Regions from separate parts of the Curtobacterium sp. LFS079 genome, predicted to be linked through region 2. Evidence: predicted binding sites of a transcription regulator. Region 2 holds the regulator's gene; the other holds the start of a gene.
What was found. The regulator HrcA, encoded in region 2, represses chaperone genes, less so after heat shock. The targets are predictions, from matches to a motif close to TTNGCACTCGNNNNNNNCGAGTGCNAA.
Positions count from the first base shown of each region.

Region 1: the regulator HrcA is predicted to act here: its motif matches at 4,763-4,789, upstream of groL (chaperonin GroEL).

Region 1 covers NZ_JBFPFO010000010.1:110,644-117,068, reverse strand. Annotated here, with positions in the region: gene ACNQPB_RS15770 (threonine/serine exporter family protein) at 1-168, shown strand, start outside; gene ACNQPB_RS15765 (siderophore-interacting protein) at 187-1,029, opposite strand; gene ACNQPB_RS15760 (uracil-DNA glycosylase) at 1,100-1,867, opposite strand; gene ACNQPB_RS15755 (DUF3263 domain-containing protein) at 1,985-2,320, shown strand; gene ACNQPB_RS15750 (LytR C-terminal domain-containing protein) at 2,377-2,964, shown strand; gene ACNQPB_RS15745 (cold-shock protein) at 3,152-3,355, shown strand; gene ACNQPB_RS15740 (ABC transporter substrate-binding protein) at 3,382-4,665, shown strand; gene groL (chaperonin GroEL) at 4,966-6,425, shown strand, end outside.
Region 2 covers NZ_JBFPFO010000008.1:156,349-162,773, forward strand. Annotated here, with positions in the region: gene ACNQPB_RS14410 (hypothetical protein) at 1-477, shown strand, start outside; gene ACNQPB_RS14415 (DUF4870 domain-containing protein) at 487-900, opposite strand; gene ACNQPB_RS14420 (DUF3097 domain-containing protein) at 1,022-1,873, opposite strand; gene hrcA (heat-inducible transcriptional repressor HrcA) at 2,103-3,116, shown strand; gene dnaJ (molecular chaperone DnaJ) at 3,174-4,301, shown strand; gene ACNQPB_RS14435 (16S rRNA (uracil(1498)-N(3))-methyltransferase) at 4,320-5,099, shown strand; gene ACNQPB_RS14440 (GerMN domain-containing protein) at 5,106-5,996, opposite strand; gene ACNQPB_RS14445 (PhoH family protein) at 6,399-6,425, shown strand, end outside.

The DNA of each region.
Region 1 (6,425 bases), on a different contig from region 2:
TTGACCCTTGAGGAAGCGGACATCCTTGCCGGGGCCGGCGGCATGCTCAACGCCGGGGCAATCGTCCTCGCCACCGCCGCAGGAATCGTCCTGGGCGACAACCTGGCGCGTCCGCTGACCAAGAATCTGGCCAGCAACGAGCGGCGCCGGGTCCGGCGTCGCCGCTGACACTGCGGCGCTGAAGCCCTAGAGGATCTGGCCTACGGGAAGCTTCTTTTCGGCCTGGAACTGGTCCTCAACGCGGCCTTGGGCCCAGTAGCCGGAGAGCGACACCTGGCCGCGCTCCAATCCATGCTCGCGGAAGAATATGTCGCGCAGGCCCTTCATGTAGCCGCGCTCCCCGTGGGCGAACACGTGCACGCGCCCGGGCAACCAAGCGGCGTCCCGTACTGCGTCCAGCAGGAGGGCGCTGGAGCCCGCGGTGGCGCCTCCGCGGAAGAGCCAGGAAAGTTCGACGCCGGCCGGCGCCTTGATCTCCAGCACGTCGCCTTCGCTGTCCACTTCGAGGAACGCCAGGCCCCTGGCATCGGCAGGGAGGGATTCGATCGAGGCGGCAATAGCCGGCAGGGCGGCGTCATCGCCGGCGAACAGGTGCCAGTCGGCCTCGGGATCCGGGTTGTAAGCGCCGCCCGGGCCGGTGAAGACCAGGCTGTCGCCGGGCTTCGCCTGCAGTGCCCACGGCCCTGCCAGTCCCTCATCGCCGTGGACCACGAAATCGATGGCCAGTTCCTGCGCTTCCCCATCCACCCAACGCACGGTGTAGGTGCGGGTGTGGGGCCAGAGTTCCCGGGGCATGGTTTCCCGGATCTTCCAGAGGTCCAGGGGTTCTTCGTAGGCAACGCCCGGTTGCGGGAAGACGATCTTGACGTAGCGGTCCACGAAGTCGTTGTTCGCATAGTCCGCGAATCCGGGGCCGCCGGCGATCACGCGCACCATGTGCGGCGACAGCTGTTCGGTGCGCAGCACGGTCAGGTTGACCTGCGGGCGGCTGGTGCGGTTTGCGGAGGAGGTGGCCGGGAGGGAAGTCACAAGCTAAGCCTAAGCGTTTTCCCGAGGGTCCCGACGCGAGCTTGCGAAGGTTGGGAAGGGAACCACGCGGCTAGGGGCGCGCCGGCAGCTCCCAGTTGACCGGCGTCGCTCCTTGTTCGACCAGCAGTTCGTTGGCCCTGCTGAAGGGCCGCGAACCGAAGAAGCCCCGGGCCGCGGACAAGGGGCTCGGGTGGGCCGAAGAGATCGACGGCGTTCCGTCCAGGAGTGGTTGTACTGCCGCGGCGTCCTTCCCCCAGAGGATGGCGACCAGCGGCTTGCGCTTCCCGTCCGCGGTGCGGCGGCCGGCGACGGCGGTGACTGCCGCCGTCGTAATAGCCTCCCAGCCTTTGCCCCGGTGGGACCCGGCGGCTCCCGCGGCGACGCTCAGCACGCGGTTCAGCAGCAGGATTCCTTCCCGGCTCCAGGCGCTGAGGTCACCATGCGTCCGCGGCGGCAGGCCGAGGTCGGATTCCATTTCGCGGTAGATGTTCGCCAGGCTGCGGGGAATCGGCCGGGTGCGTCCAGACACCGAGAAGGAGAGTCCGATGGGGTGGCCAGGCGTCGGGTAGGGATCCTGGCCCAGGATCAGCACCTTCACGCCGGAAAGGGGCTGGCGGAACGCACGCAGCAGGTCTGCCGCGGCGGGCAGGACCTCTGTACCGCGGGCCGCCTCCGAGGCAACGAACCCCAACACCGAGCGGAGTTCGGCCTCCACTCCGGCAAGTGCGTCGGCCCAGTCCGGGGCCACGAGCGCGGACAGCGGCAGGCCGCAGAGCTCCTCGAAATCCGCGGAGCTGCTTCCGGTTTCCAGTTCAAACAGAGCGTCGTCGCTTCCCACGGTTCCATTCTTCCCGTGCCCGGCCCGGCCGCGAAACGGCCCGGCTAAATGACACAGCTGTTATTCGGCGGATACCATGGGGAGGGATTGTGTTGGCAAGCGTCGAAGGAGCGTGTCGTGGCAGAGCCCGCGCAGGAAACCATGGCGCCCGGAAGCGGCGGATGGGCATTGGATGACCTCACCGCTGAGGTCCGCAGCGATTCCCCGCTCGGTGTACGGGAACAGCAGATGCTGGCCCTGGAACGCCAGTGGTGGAAGTACGCCGGAGCCAAGGAACAGGCCATCCGGGAACTTTTCGACCTTTCGGCAACCCACTACTACCAGCTGCTTAATGCGCTCATCGACTCGGAAGCTGCCTTGGCGCATGACCCCATGCTGGTGAAGAGATTGCGTAGACTACGTACGTCACGTCAGCGGGCCCGCACTGCCCGCCGCCTCGGATCCGACGCCTGAGCCGGCGCTTCGGTGCAGGGCTGATTCCAGCAGCAAGCAGCAAGGACCGTCTCATCATGACCAAATTCGCCCGCGATGAATTCGACCGTGTGCCGCAGAACTCTTCGCGCCAGGGCGTCCACCGCGTTGTCGCAGCGGCACCCCGTCCGGCGCTGTGGCCGGTCCTGATCCTCGGCGCCCTGGCCCTGGTGGTCGGCCTGACTGCTTTCCTGATCCTGCCAAAATCCGCCCCCTCGTCGGCGCCGCAGAGCCAGCAGAGCGCCTCGCTGCAGAGTGGTTCGGCATCGCCCTCCGCAAGCCGCACTCCCAGTGCGAGCCCCAGCACAAGTCCCACGCCCACCCCGACTCCGACACCAAGCGCTCCCGCCATCGACAAGACCACTCCGGTGGCTGTCTACAACGGTGCCGGCGTCAGCGGCCTTGCCGGCAGGGTTTCCACGACTGTGCAGAACGACGGCTGGGTGCTGTCCGACGTCGGCAACTGGCGGGGCGCGCCGCAGCAAGGCTCAGCGATCTTCTACAACGGTCCGGCACAGAAGGGCAACGCACAAGCGCTCGGCAAGCTCCTGGGCATCACCGAACTGCTGGACACCGCGCAGTACCAGGTTCCGGTCGTCGTCGTCCTCGGCCCTGGGTACAACTAAGCCCCACTGGACCTCGCTCCGCTTCGGCCAGGGAACCCTCGCCGTCGTGGGCCCGGCCGGTTACGCGTGAATAACATTGGTCCCCAATGCCCGCCCCGCCGTCCCCCGCACGCATGAGCTTGGTTACAGTAGTGGAAGCTGCTCCGGAGATCCCGGGGGCGGCACGCAAACTGAAAGTGTGGGGAACATGGCTTTGGGGACCGTTAAATGGTTCAACGCCGAAAAGGGGTACGGCTTCATCACTGTGGATGAAACCGGGGATGACGTCTTTGTGCACTGGTCAGCCATCCAGATGGACGGCTTCCGCGCCCTTGAAGAGGGCCAGCGGGTGGAATTCGAACTCGGCGAAGGCCAGAAGGGGCCGCAGGCAGAGAGCGTCCGGTTGATCTAGTGCCTTCTGCGCTCCGCCGGCGTCCAGTGTTCAACCACCGTCTGTGGGCGCTGGCCCTTGTCCCGGGACTGCTCTTCGGCATCCCGGCATGCGCCGCGCCGAGCGGAAATGCCCGCCTGGACCGCGTCGAAGCCAGCGGCGACGGGACCCTCAGGATCGGTCTGATCCTCGACAATTCGGGCGATTCGGCGTTCCTGAACTCCTCGGAACTCGCTGCCGCCAAACTTGCCATCGCACAGATCAATGCTGCCGGCGGGCACAAGGGCCGGCCTGTGGAGCTGATCCCGCCCGCTCCCGCGGCCGATGCCGCGGCGTTCAACCGGGACGCCGGCGCCCAGGCGCGCTCCCTGCTTGACGCCCATGCCGACGTCGTGATCGGACCAAGTGATTCCAGCCATGCCCCGGCGGCGATCGACGTCCTTGCCCGGGCCAAAGTGCCGGTGATTTCGCCTGCCAATACGTCAACGGCACTTAGCAGTTACAAGAGCGGAGGGTACTACTTCCGCACCGCGCCCGCCGATTCGGTGCAAGGGAGCGTGCTGGCAAAGCTTGCCCGCGACGGCGGAGCCCGGCGGCTCGCCGTGCTGCACGAAAGCAGCGACTACGGCAGCCAGGTCTCCGACGCCGTGTCTGACGCTGCCAAGCGGCTCGGCATGGAGGTCCTGCCGGCGGCAGGCTTCGCCGAAGGCAAGGCCGGATCCGCCGTCGCGACGCTCAAGGATGCGGCCCCGGACGCCGTCGTCCTCGTTGCCCGGCGCGGTGCGCAGGCTGCCCTTTCGGAGCTGGTCAACGCGGGAATCTCCGGAAAGAAACTGATCCTCAGCGACGGCGCCATCCGCCAGTACGGCAGCGAACTGGGTGCCGGCGGCCTGGACGGCGCGCGTGGAGTGCTGCCCGGGGCCTTCCCGGGGACGGACTTCCAGAATGAACTGGTGGGTGTCGACCCGGGATTGAAGGACATGACCTTCGCGGCCGAAACGTTTGACGCCGTGAACCTGGCGGCCATTGCCGCAGCCGCAGCGGAGGACGACGCCGGAGCGTCAGTCGCGGCGTGGCTCACCACCGTCTCCGGCGGGGTGATGCCGAAGGCCGCCGCCGCAGGGGAGCGGACCGCCTGCAGCAGCTACCGGGAATGCCTCGAGGTCCTGAAGGCCGGCAAGACGCCCGATTACGAGGGCGAATCAGGCTCCATCGGCTTCGACGCCAATGGTGACATCACTTCGGCGAACTACATGGTTTTGACCTACGGCCCGGACAACACAGCGAAGGTTGACGGCAAGGAAACGGCCACACGCTCCTCCGCTTCATGAGCTGCGGATGATCACTGCTGGCGAACACGGTCCCGCTACTTGGCTGTCCGGGCAGGCTACTGCTTGCACTCTCCACGGGTGAGTGCTAATTATTGACTTAGCACTCACTGGCATCGACTGCTAATCCGCTGCCGGCTCCGGCCGCTTAGGGGACGCATAAGTGCCAGGGGGATCAAGAAACCTTGCTGGGGTGAGGTTCGGACTGCGCGGCATACAGAGGCCGCAAGGAACGGGCCGTCCGTCGCGGGCACCACTGCAGGGCTCCTTCTTATCGACTGTCCCGAAAGGACTACCGCCGTTATGGCCAAGATCATTGCATTTGATGAAGAGGCACGCCGCGGTCTCGAGCGGGGTCTGAACATCCTCGCCGACGCCGTCAAGGTCACCCTCGGCCCGCGTGGCCGCAACGTCGTCCTCGAGAAGAAGTGGGGCGCCCCCACGATCACCAACGATGGTGTTTCCATCGCCAAGGAGATCGAGCTCGACGATCCTTACGAGAAGATCGGCGCCGAGCTGGTCAAGGAAGTTGCCAAGAAGACGGATGACGTCGCTGGCGACGGCACCACCACCGCTACCGTGCTGGCGCAGGCCCTGGTCAAGGAAGGCCTGCGCAACGTTGCCGCCGGTGCCGACCCGCTGTCCCTCAAGCGCGGCATCGAGAAGGCCGTTGACGCCGTCATCGCCGAACTGCTGAACTCCGCCAAGGAAATCGAAACCAAGGAAGAAATCGCCGCCACCGCGTCGATCTCCGCCGGCGACACCGAAATCGGCAGCCTCATCGCCGAAGCCCTGGACAAGGTCGGCAAGGAAGGTGTCATCACCGTCGAGGAGTCCAACACCTTCGGCCTGGAGCTTGAGCTCACCGAGGGCATGCGCTTCGACAAGGGTTACATCTCGGCTTACTTCGTCACCGACGCAGAGCGCCAGGAAACGGTCCTCGAAGACCCGTACATCCTGATCGTCAACTCCAAGATCTCCAACGTGAAGGAACTCGTCACGGTCCTGGAGAAGGTCATGCAGTCCAACAAGCCGCTGCTGATCATCGCCGAAGACATCGAGGGCGAGGCCCTGGCCACCCTGATCGTCAACAAGATCCGTGGCACCTTCAAGTCCGTCGCCGTCAAGGCACCGGGCTTCGGTGACCGCCGCAAGGCCCAGCTCGCCGACATCGCCATCCTCACCGGTGGCCAGGTCATCTCCTCCGAGGTCGGCCTCAGCCTGGAGAACGCCAGCCTCGAACTGCTGGGCCAGGCGCGCAAGATTGTCGTCACCAAGGACGAGACCACCATCGTCGAAGGTGCCGGCGACGCCGAGCAGATCGCCGGCCGCGTGGCCCAGATCCGTGCCGAGATCGAGAACTCCGACTCCGACTACGACCGCGAGAAGCTGCAGGAACGCCTGGCCAAGCTGGCCGGCGGCGTTGCAGTCATCAAGGCCGGTGCCGCAACCGAGGTCGAGCTTAAGGAACGCAAGCACCGCATCGAGGACGCCGTCCGCAACGCGAAGGCTGCCGTTGAAGAAGGCATCGTGGCCGGTGGTGGCGTTGCCCTCATCCAGTCCGGTGCCAAGGCATTCGCCAACCTGCAGCTCGAAGGCGACGAAGCAACCGGTGCGAACATCGTCCGCGTTGCCATCGACGCTCCGCTGAAGCAGATCGCCTTCAACGCCGGCCTCGAGCCGGGCGTTGTGGTGGACAAGGTCCGCGGCCTGCCGTCCGGCCACGGCCTGAACGCCGCCACCGGCGTTTACGAGGACCTGCT
Region 2 (6,425 bases):
CGGAGCGCACTTCTTTTCCTCGCAGTGGTGGCAGGATTCCTGCTGCTTTCCCTGATGACCTTCGACCCGAAGGTGGGAACGGCCGCCTGGGTCATAAGGATCGCAGGCACGGTTGTCTGGGTCGCTTTTGCCGCGTACCTGGGTTACCGGGACATCGTCCAGAAGCAGGGCAACGGACCGCAGGACATCGACCATGTCCCCTTCGACCGGTGGTCATGGGTCCATGCCTCGGCCGGGGCCATGCTCGGGTTCTGGTCGGTGCCCCTGGTCCTGGTTGCGGCCATCACCATCGGCTGGGAATTCTTCGAAAAGTACGTGCCCGGCTTCGGCGAGAAGGAGACTCTGGCGAACCGCGTGGTCGACGTGCTCGGCGCCTGGCTCGGCTGGGTGCTGCTCGCGCTGCTCATTGCCACGCTGGAGAATGATCCGGTGCCATTTGTGTTGCCGTCCGCGGACGCGTGGATCCGGAACCTCTAGGCCAGCCGGCTACTTGATCCAGCGCAGGTTGAAGCGGTACCTGTGCGGCTGGCCGTGGTTGACCCGGATGCCCGCTGAAACCGCGAAGCAGGTCAGCCCAACCCAGATGGCCGTGGCCAGCACCGCAAACAGGTTGCCCACGGCCGGCAGGATCACGAGGATGTTGGCGATCACGGCCGCGATGGTGGGCGGCAAAGTGAAGTTGAGTGCTTCCTTGGACTCCTGGGCGGTGAACGGTCCGCGGTCCCGGAAGATCAGGTAGATCAGCAGCGCCGGGACGCAGCCGAGGATCCCGCCGAAGTGGGCCAGGGTTGCCCACTGGCGGTCTTCGCCCGCGGTCAGGGGCAGAGCGTTGGCGGGGACGCCGTGGTACTGGGGCTGGCCCTTCGGAGCGTCCATCCCGTCGGGAGCGTTCTCTGCCACTGTGTCTTCCTTAAGGCGCTTGGGTCCGGTGGTGTTGCTGTCCCAGAATACTGGGTCGGGAGTGCATGCGGAGACCAGGTGCGCGGCATGGCGCCTTGCCGGTCCCCGGGGAGATACGGGCTCAGGGGGCAGTCAGGAAGTCGATGACCTCTTCCACGCGGCCCAGGAGGGAAGCTTCGAGGTCTGCGTAGCTGCGCACCGCGCCCAGGAGTTTCTGCCAGCCAAGGCCGACGTCTTCGGCTGTGGCATGCGGCCAAGCGAAGGCCTTCAGGATGCCCGTCTTCCAGTCGGATCCGCGGGGGATTTCCGGCCAATGATCGATACCGAGGGTCCTGGGCCGGATGGCCTGCCACACGTCCACATAGGGGTGCCCGACGATGAGGACGTTCCCTGCCGCACCCGGCAGGGCCATCGCCTCGGCGGCGATGCGGGATTCCTTGGAATCCGGCACCAGGTGGTCAACCAGGATGCCGAGCTTGCGCCCAGGGCCGGGGGAGAAGCCGGCGACGGCGGCCCTCAGGTCGTCGATGCCGTGCAGGGGCTCGACGACGATGCCCTCCACGCGGAGGTCGTCACCCCAGACTTTCTCGACGAGTTCGGCGTCGTGCTTGCCTTCCACCCAGATGCGGCTGGCCTTGGCCACTTGGGCGCGCTGTCCGGCCACCTTGACGGAACCGGACGCGGTGCGGCCCGCAGGGGCGGCGCCGGGCGCCGCACGCGATACCGGAGGAAGGAGCTTGACCGGCTGTCCGTCCAGCAGGAAGCCGAACCCGAGCCGGAAGGACTTGGTCCTGCCGTGCCGGTCTTCAAGGGCGACAATGTGCATGCCTCCGGACTTTTCGATGCGGACCACCGCGCCCACCCAGCCGGACTGCACGTCCTCGAGGACCATTCCGTGCTCGGCCGGAACCTCGGGAAGCGCCCGTTTGGCGGGAGCGGAAAGCGCTCCGGGGCCCCAGTTGTCGTAGGACACAGTGTCACACCACTTCGCTGTCGGGGATTGTTCCGGCTGCCGGAAGGCGCCGGCCGCGGGCGAAGCTTGTTCGCCGCGAGCGGTACCAATGCTAACAACGGTCCGGCACATACTAGACTTGTTAGCACTTGGGCATGTTGAGTGCTAAGACTTGCGGGATCCGCCAAGGCGGCGGCCGCGGGACAGATGTAAGAGAATCCAGGGGCGGGAAGGTCCGAGGGAGGCAGGCATGAGCGAGCCACGCAAGCTGGAAGTGCTGCGTGCCATCGTCGAAGACTACGTGCACTCGCGCGAACCCGTCGGCTCGAAGGCGTTGGTGGAACGGCACCATCTGGGCGTTTCCAGTGCCACCATCCGCAATGACATGGCCCTCCTCGAAGAAGAAGGCCTTATCGCGGCGCCGCACACCAGCGCCGGGCGCATTCCCACGGACAAGGGCTACCGGCTCTTCGTGGACCGCATTTCGGCGGTGAAGCCGCTTTCCGCGGCGGAGCGCCGGGCCATCCACTCGCTTCTGGAGGAATCCGGCGACGTCGAGGACATCCTGGAGCGCACGGTCCGGTTGCTTTCGCAGCTGACCAACCAGGTCGCCGTCGTCCAGTACCCGCATTCCAACCGGGCCAAACTGCGGCACATTGAGTTCGTGCTCCTGGCACCGCGGCAGGTGCTCGTGGTGCTGATCGCAGACAGCGGCAAGGTCGAACAAAGGGTCGTCGACGCCGGAATGGACGTGAGCGACGAAGACCTCACCCTGCTGCGCGGACGGTTCCTCGCCAGTATCGCCGGGGCGCCGCTGGCGCACCTGCCGCAGCTGCTGGCTCCCGTGGTCGCGCTCTGCCCGCCGTCACTGCAGGGTACGGCCGCCGTGCTGGCCCGCGGCCTGGACAAGCTGGCGGAAAGCAGCCGTGACGAACGGATGATGATGGCTGGCACCGCCAACCTCGCCCGGTCCAACGTCGACTTCCCGTTGAGCATCGGCCCGGTCCTGGAAGCATTGGAAGAGCAGGTGGTCATGCTCCGCCTGCTCTCCGAAATGGCCGAGGATCCGCGCGGCGTCACAGTCAGCATCGGCCGTGAAAACCCGTACGACGGATTGTCCGAAGCCTCCGTGGTCGCCACCGGGTACGGGCCGGGGTCCGCCGCGAAGATCGGGATCCTCGGGCCCACCCGTATGGACTATCCCAGCAGCATGGCCGCCGTCCGAGCGGTGGCACGTTACCTTTCGAGGATCCTCGGCAGCTGAGGCCAGCCGGATCCGTCGCAGCAAGAACAGCAGGACAACAAGGAAGAGATACAGATTTTGAGCAGCCACTACGACGTCCTGGGCGTCTCGCCGGAAGCTACCGGCGAGGAGATCAAGAAGGCTTACCGCAAGCTCGCGCGGAAACTGCACCCCGACGTCAACCCGGGGGAGGACGTCGCCGAGCAGTTCAAGGCCGTCACCCACGCCTATGAGGTCCTCTCCGACCCCCAGAAGCGCCGCGTCTATGACGCCACAGGCAACGAGAACGGTACGGACAACGGCTTCGGCGGCGGCTACGCAGGCCAGGGCTTCGCCTTCCAGGACATCTTCGACACCTTCTTCGGCGGTGGTGGCGGAATGCAGGGCCCGGCTTCACGCACCCGCCGCGGACAGGATGCGCTGATCAGCGTCCGTGTGGACCTCAAGGACGCCGTCTTCGGAGTGAACAAGAAGCTCGAGGTGGACACCGCCGTCGTCTGCCCCAGCTGCGACGGCTCCTGCTGCCAGCCGGGCACCCACCCGGAACGCTGCGACATCTGTGGCGGCAGCGGCCAGGTCCAGCGCGCAGTCCGCTCCATCCTCGGCCAGGTCATGACCGCCGCCCCCTGCGGTTCCTGCGAGGGTTTCGGCACCGTCATCAAGGACCCCTGCAACGAGTGCAACGGCCAGGGCCGCATCCGCAGCCGCCGTTCGCTGACCATCAAGGTGCCTGCCGGCGTCGGCACGGGCACCCGGATACAGCTTTCCGGCCAGGGTGAAGCCGGTCCCGCCGGCGGTCCGTCCGGCGACCTGTACGTCGAGATCCGCGTCAACGGCGATGCCACCTTCACCCGCGAGGGCGATGACCTGCACGCGACCCTCAGCGTGCCCATGACCGCGGCCGCGCTCGGCACCGAGCTCACGTTCGACACCTTCGACGGGCCGCAGGAAGTCGACGTCAAGTCCGGCACCCAGTCCGGCGAGGTCATCACCCTCCGGGGCCTCGGCGTCACCCACCTGCGGGGTTACGGCCGCGGCGACCTGAAGGTGCACCTGCACGTCGAGACTCCCGGCAAGCTCGACGCCGCCCAGGAGGACCTGCTGCGCCAGCTCGCCAAGCTGCGCGGCGAACAGTTCACCGAAGGCAAGCTGGTTGCCAGCGGCGGCATGTTCGCGAAGCTGCGGGACAAGCTCGGTAACCTGTAGCCCCGGTAACCTTTAGCAATGAGCAACCCCGTCTTCTTCGTCCCGGCCGGTGCTCTTGAGGGTTTGGTGCCCGGCGGCACCTTCGTCCTCGACGGCGCCGAAGCCCGCCACGCCGTCACGGTCAAGCGCCTCGAAACCGGGGAAGCCGTGGACATCGCCGACGGCGCCGGCACCCGGCTGGTGGGCCGGGTCCTCGAAGCGGGCCAGGGGACTTTGACGGTCGAGGCCGTGGAGCTCCGCGAAGAGGCCAGGCCTGCCGTCCGCCTCGTGCTTGTGCAGGCCCTGGCCAAGGGCGACCGGGACGAACTGGCCATCGAAACGGCCACGGAACTCGGCGTCGACGCGGTCATCCCGTGGCAGTCGGAACGGTCGATCGTGCGCTGGAAAGGCGAACGGGCGGCCAAGGCCCACGCCAAATGGCAGTCCGTGGTGGGGGCAGCCGCGAAGCAGGCCCGGCGGGCCTGGATCCCTGAGGTGCGTCCCGCCGTCGACGGTGCCGGGCTGGCCAAAGCGGTGGCCGCGGCCGATCTCGCCGTCATCCTGCACGAGGACGCCAAGCGTCCCCTGCGCGCGGCCCTCGGGGACTGGCTGGAAGGCCTGCCCGACGGCGGCGCGGACGGGGTGCGCGAGGTGCTGCTTCTGGTGGGGCCGGAAGGCGGGATCACCCCGCGCGAAGTCACCCGGCTGGCCGACGAAGGCGCCGTGACCGCGCTTCTGGGCAAGCACGTGCTGCGTTCGTCAACCGCCGGACCTGCTGCGATCGTGCTGGCCAGCGACGTCCTCGGACGCTGGCGTTGAAAGGGATCAGCCGACGTTGAAGGAACGGGTGTCGGTGGACTCGGGGTCGCCGGCCTGGGCCGGCAACGTGACCCTCAGCTCATAGCGGCCCGTGCCGAGGCTGACGGTGAAAGTGAATGTTCCGCCCTGTCCCGGCACCGCTGAAGCGGTCGTTTGACCATCAAGGTAGAGAGCCTTTTCGCCGTTGGCAGCCTCACGGAAAAGCTGCCATTTCAGCTTGGCTCCCTCGACGGTGGCCCGGCCGTTGAACTTCACCGGGCCGCTGGCCAGAGTGAGGTCTTCCTGCGGGTCGATGATCCAGACCGGCGCCACCTTGGATGCGTCCCGGACCATGGGCGCACCCAGCTTGACCTGCCCGAAGGCCATGAAGTCCTTGTGGCCGTCCACCAGGATGACCACCTGGATCTGCTGTCCGGAGTCGATCAGCCCCGAACTGGCAGCGGCTGCCGTGGCCGTGTACACGAGCTGCTGTACGGCGAGCTGTGCCATGCCAGCGTCGAGGTTTGAATTGAAGGCGTCACGGGAAACGTCCACCGTGACGACGTTCTTGCCTGAAATCGAGGTCGCGAGGCTGCTTGGTTCCTGCCACGGGGTGAAGAAGTCGTGGTCGAGGGGCTTCGCGGTCATCATGGTGCGCAGGGCCGTGGTGATGGGGTTTTCGGTGCCGGGGTTGTCGCGGAATTCGCGGTGCAGTGCGACCCCGTCGCCGTTGCGGCCGATCCAGTAGACGGGCACTTTGTTTGAGGCCTGGGTCGTCTCCAGCGGCGCGTTGCTCGATGGGGCGTTCTGGACCTGTTGCTGCCGCAGCGTCTCCGGAGCCCCGGCCTGCTGCACGGTCCCGTTATCGGCGATGCAGCCACTCAGGAGGAGGGCACCGGCCAGCGCGGAAGCGAACAAGACGGAATGGTTCCGCTTGCCTTCCCTGCGGGTGCTCGCTGCTGTATTGATGCCCGATTCCTGCTGTTGTGTCCTGCCGGTACGGCAGGACGGTGTGCTGCCCGCTGAAACGGGCAGTTGGACGGTTTGTCCCTATTCAGCTTGGCACAGCACGGCGGCCCGCGAACGTGCTTCCGGGCTCCGGGGCCGAACTGAAACGCTATTGATACGCGGCCGATACTGAGTTGATACCAAAGCGGACGGTGCACGGCAGGCCGGAACTGCTGCCACCGGGGCGGGAGGCTGCTGGCGTAGGATTGGAATCATTCCGGGAAGCGGTTGTCCTGCCGGCAGGCGCGGTACCCGGGAAGATCGACACGGATACATCCACAGCGGAGGAGTACAGGCCACACGGCCAACACCATGACTGATTTGAACGGGCGGCCACGG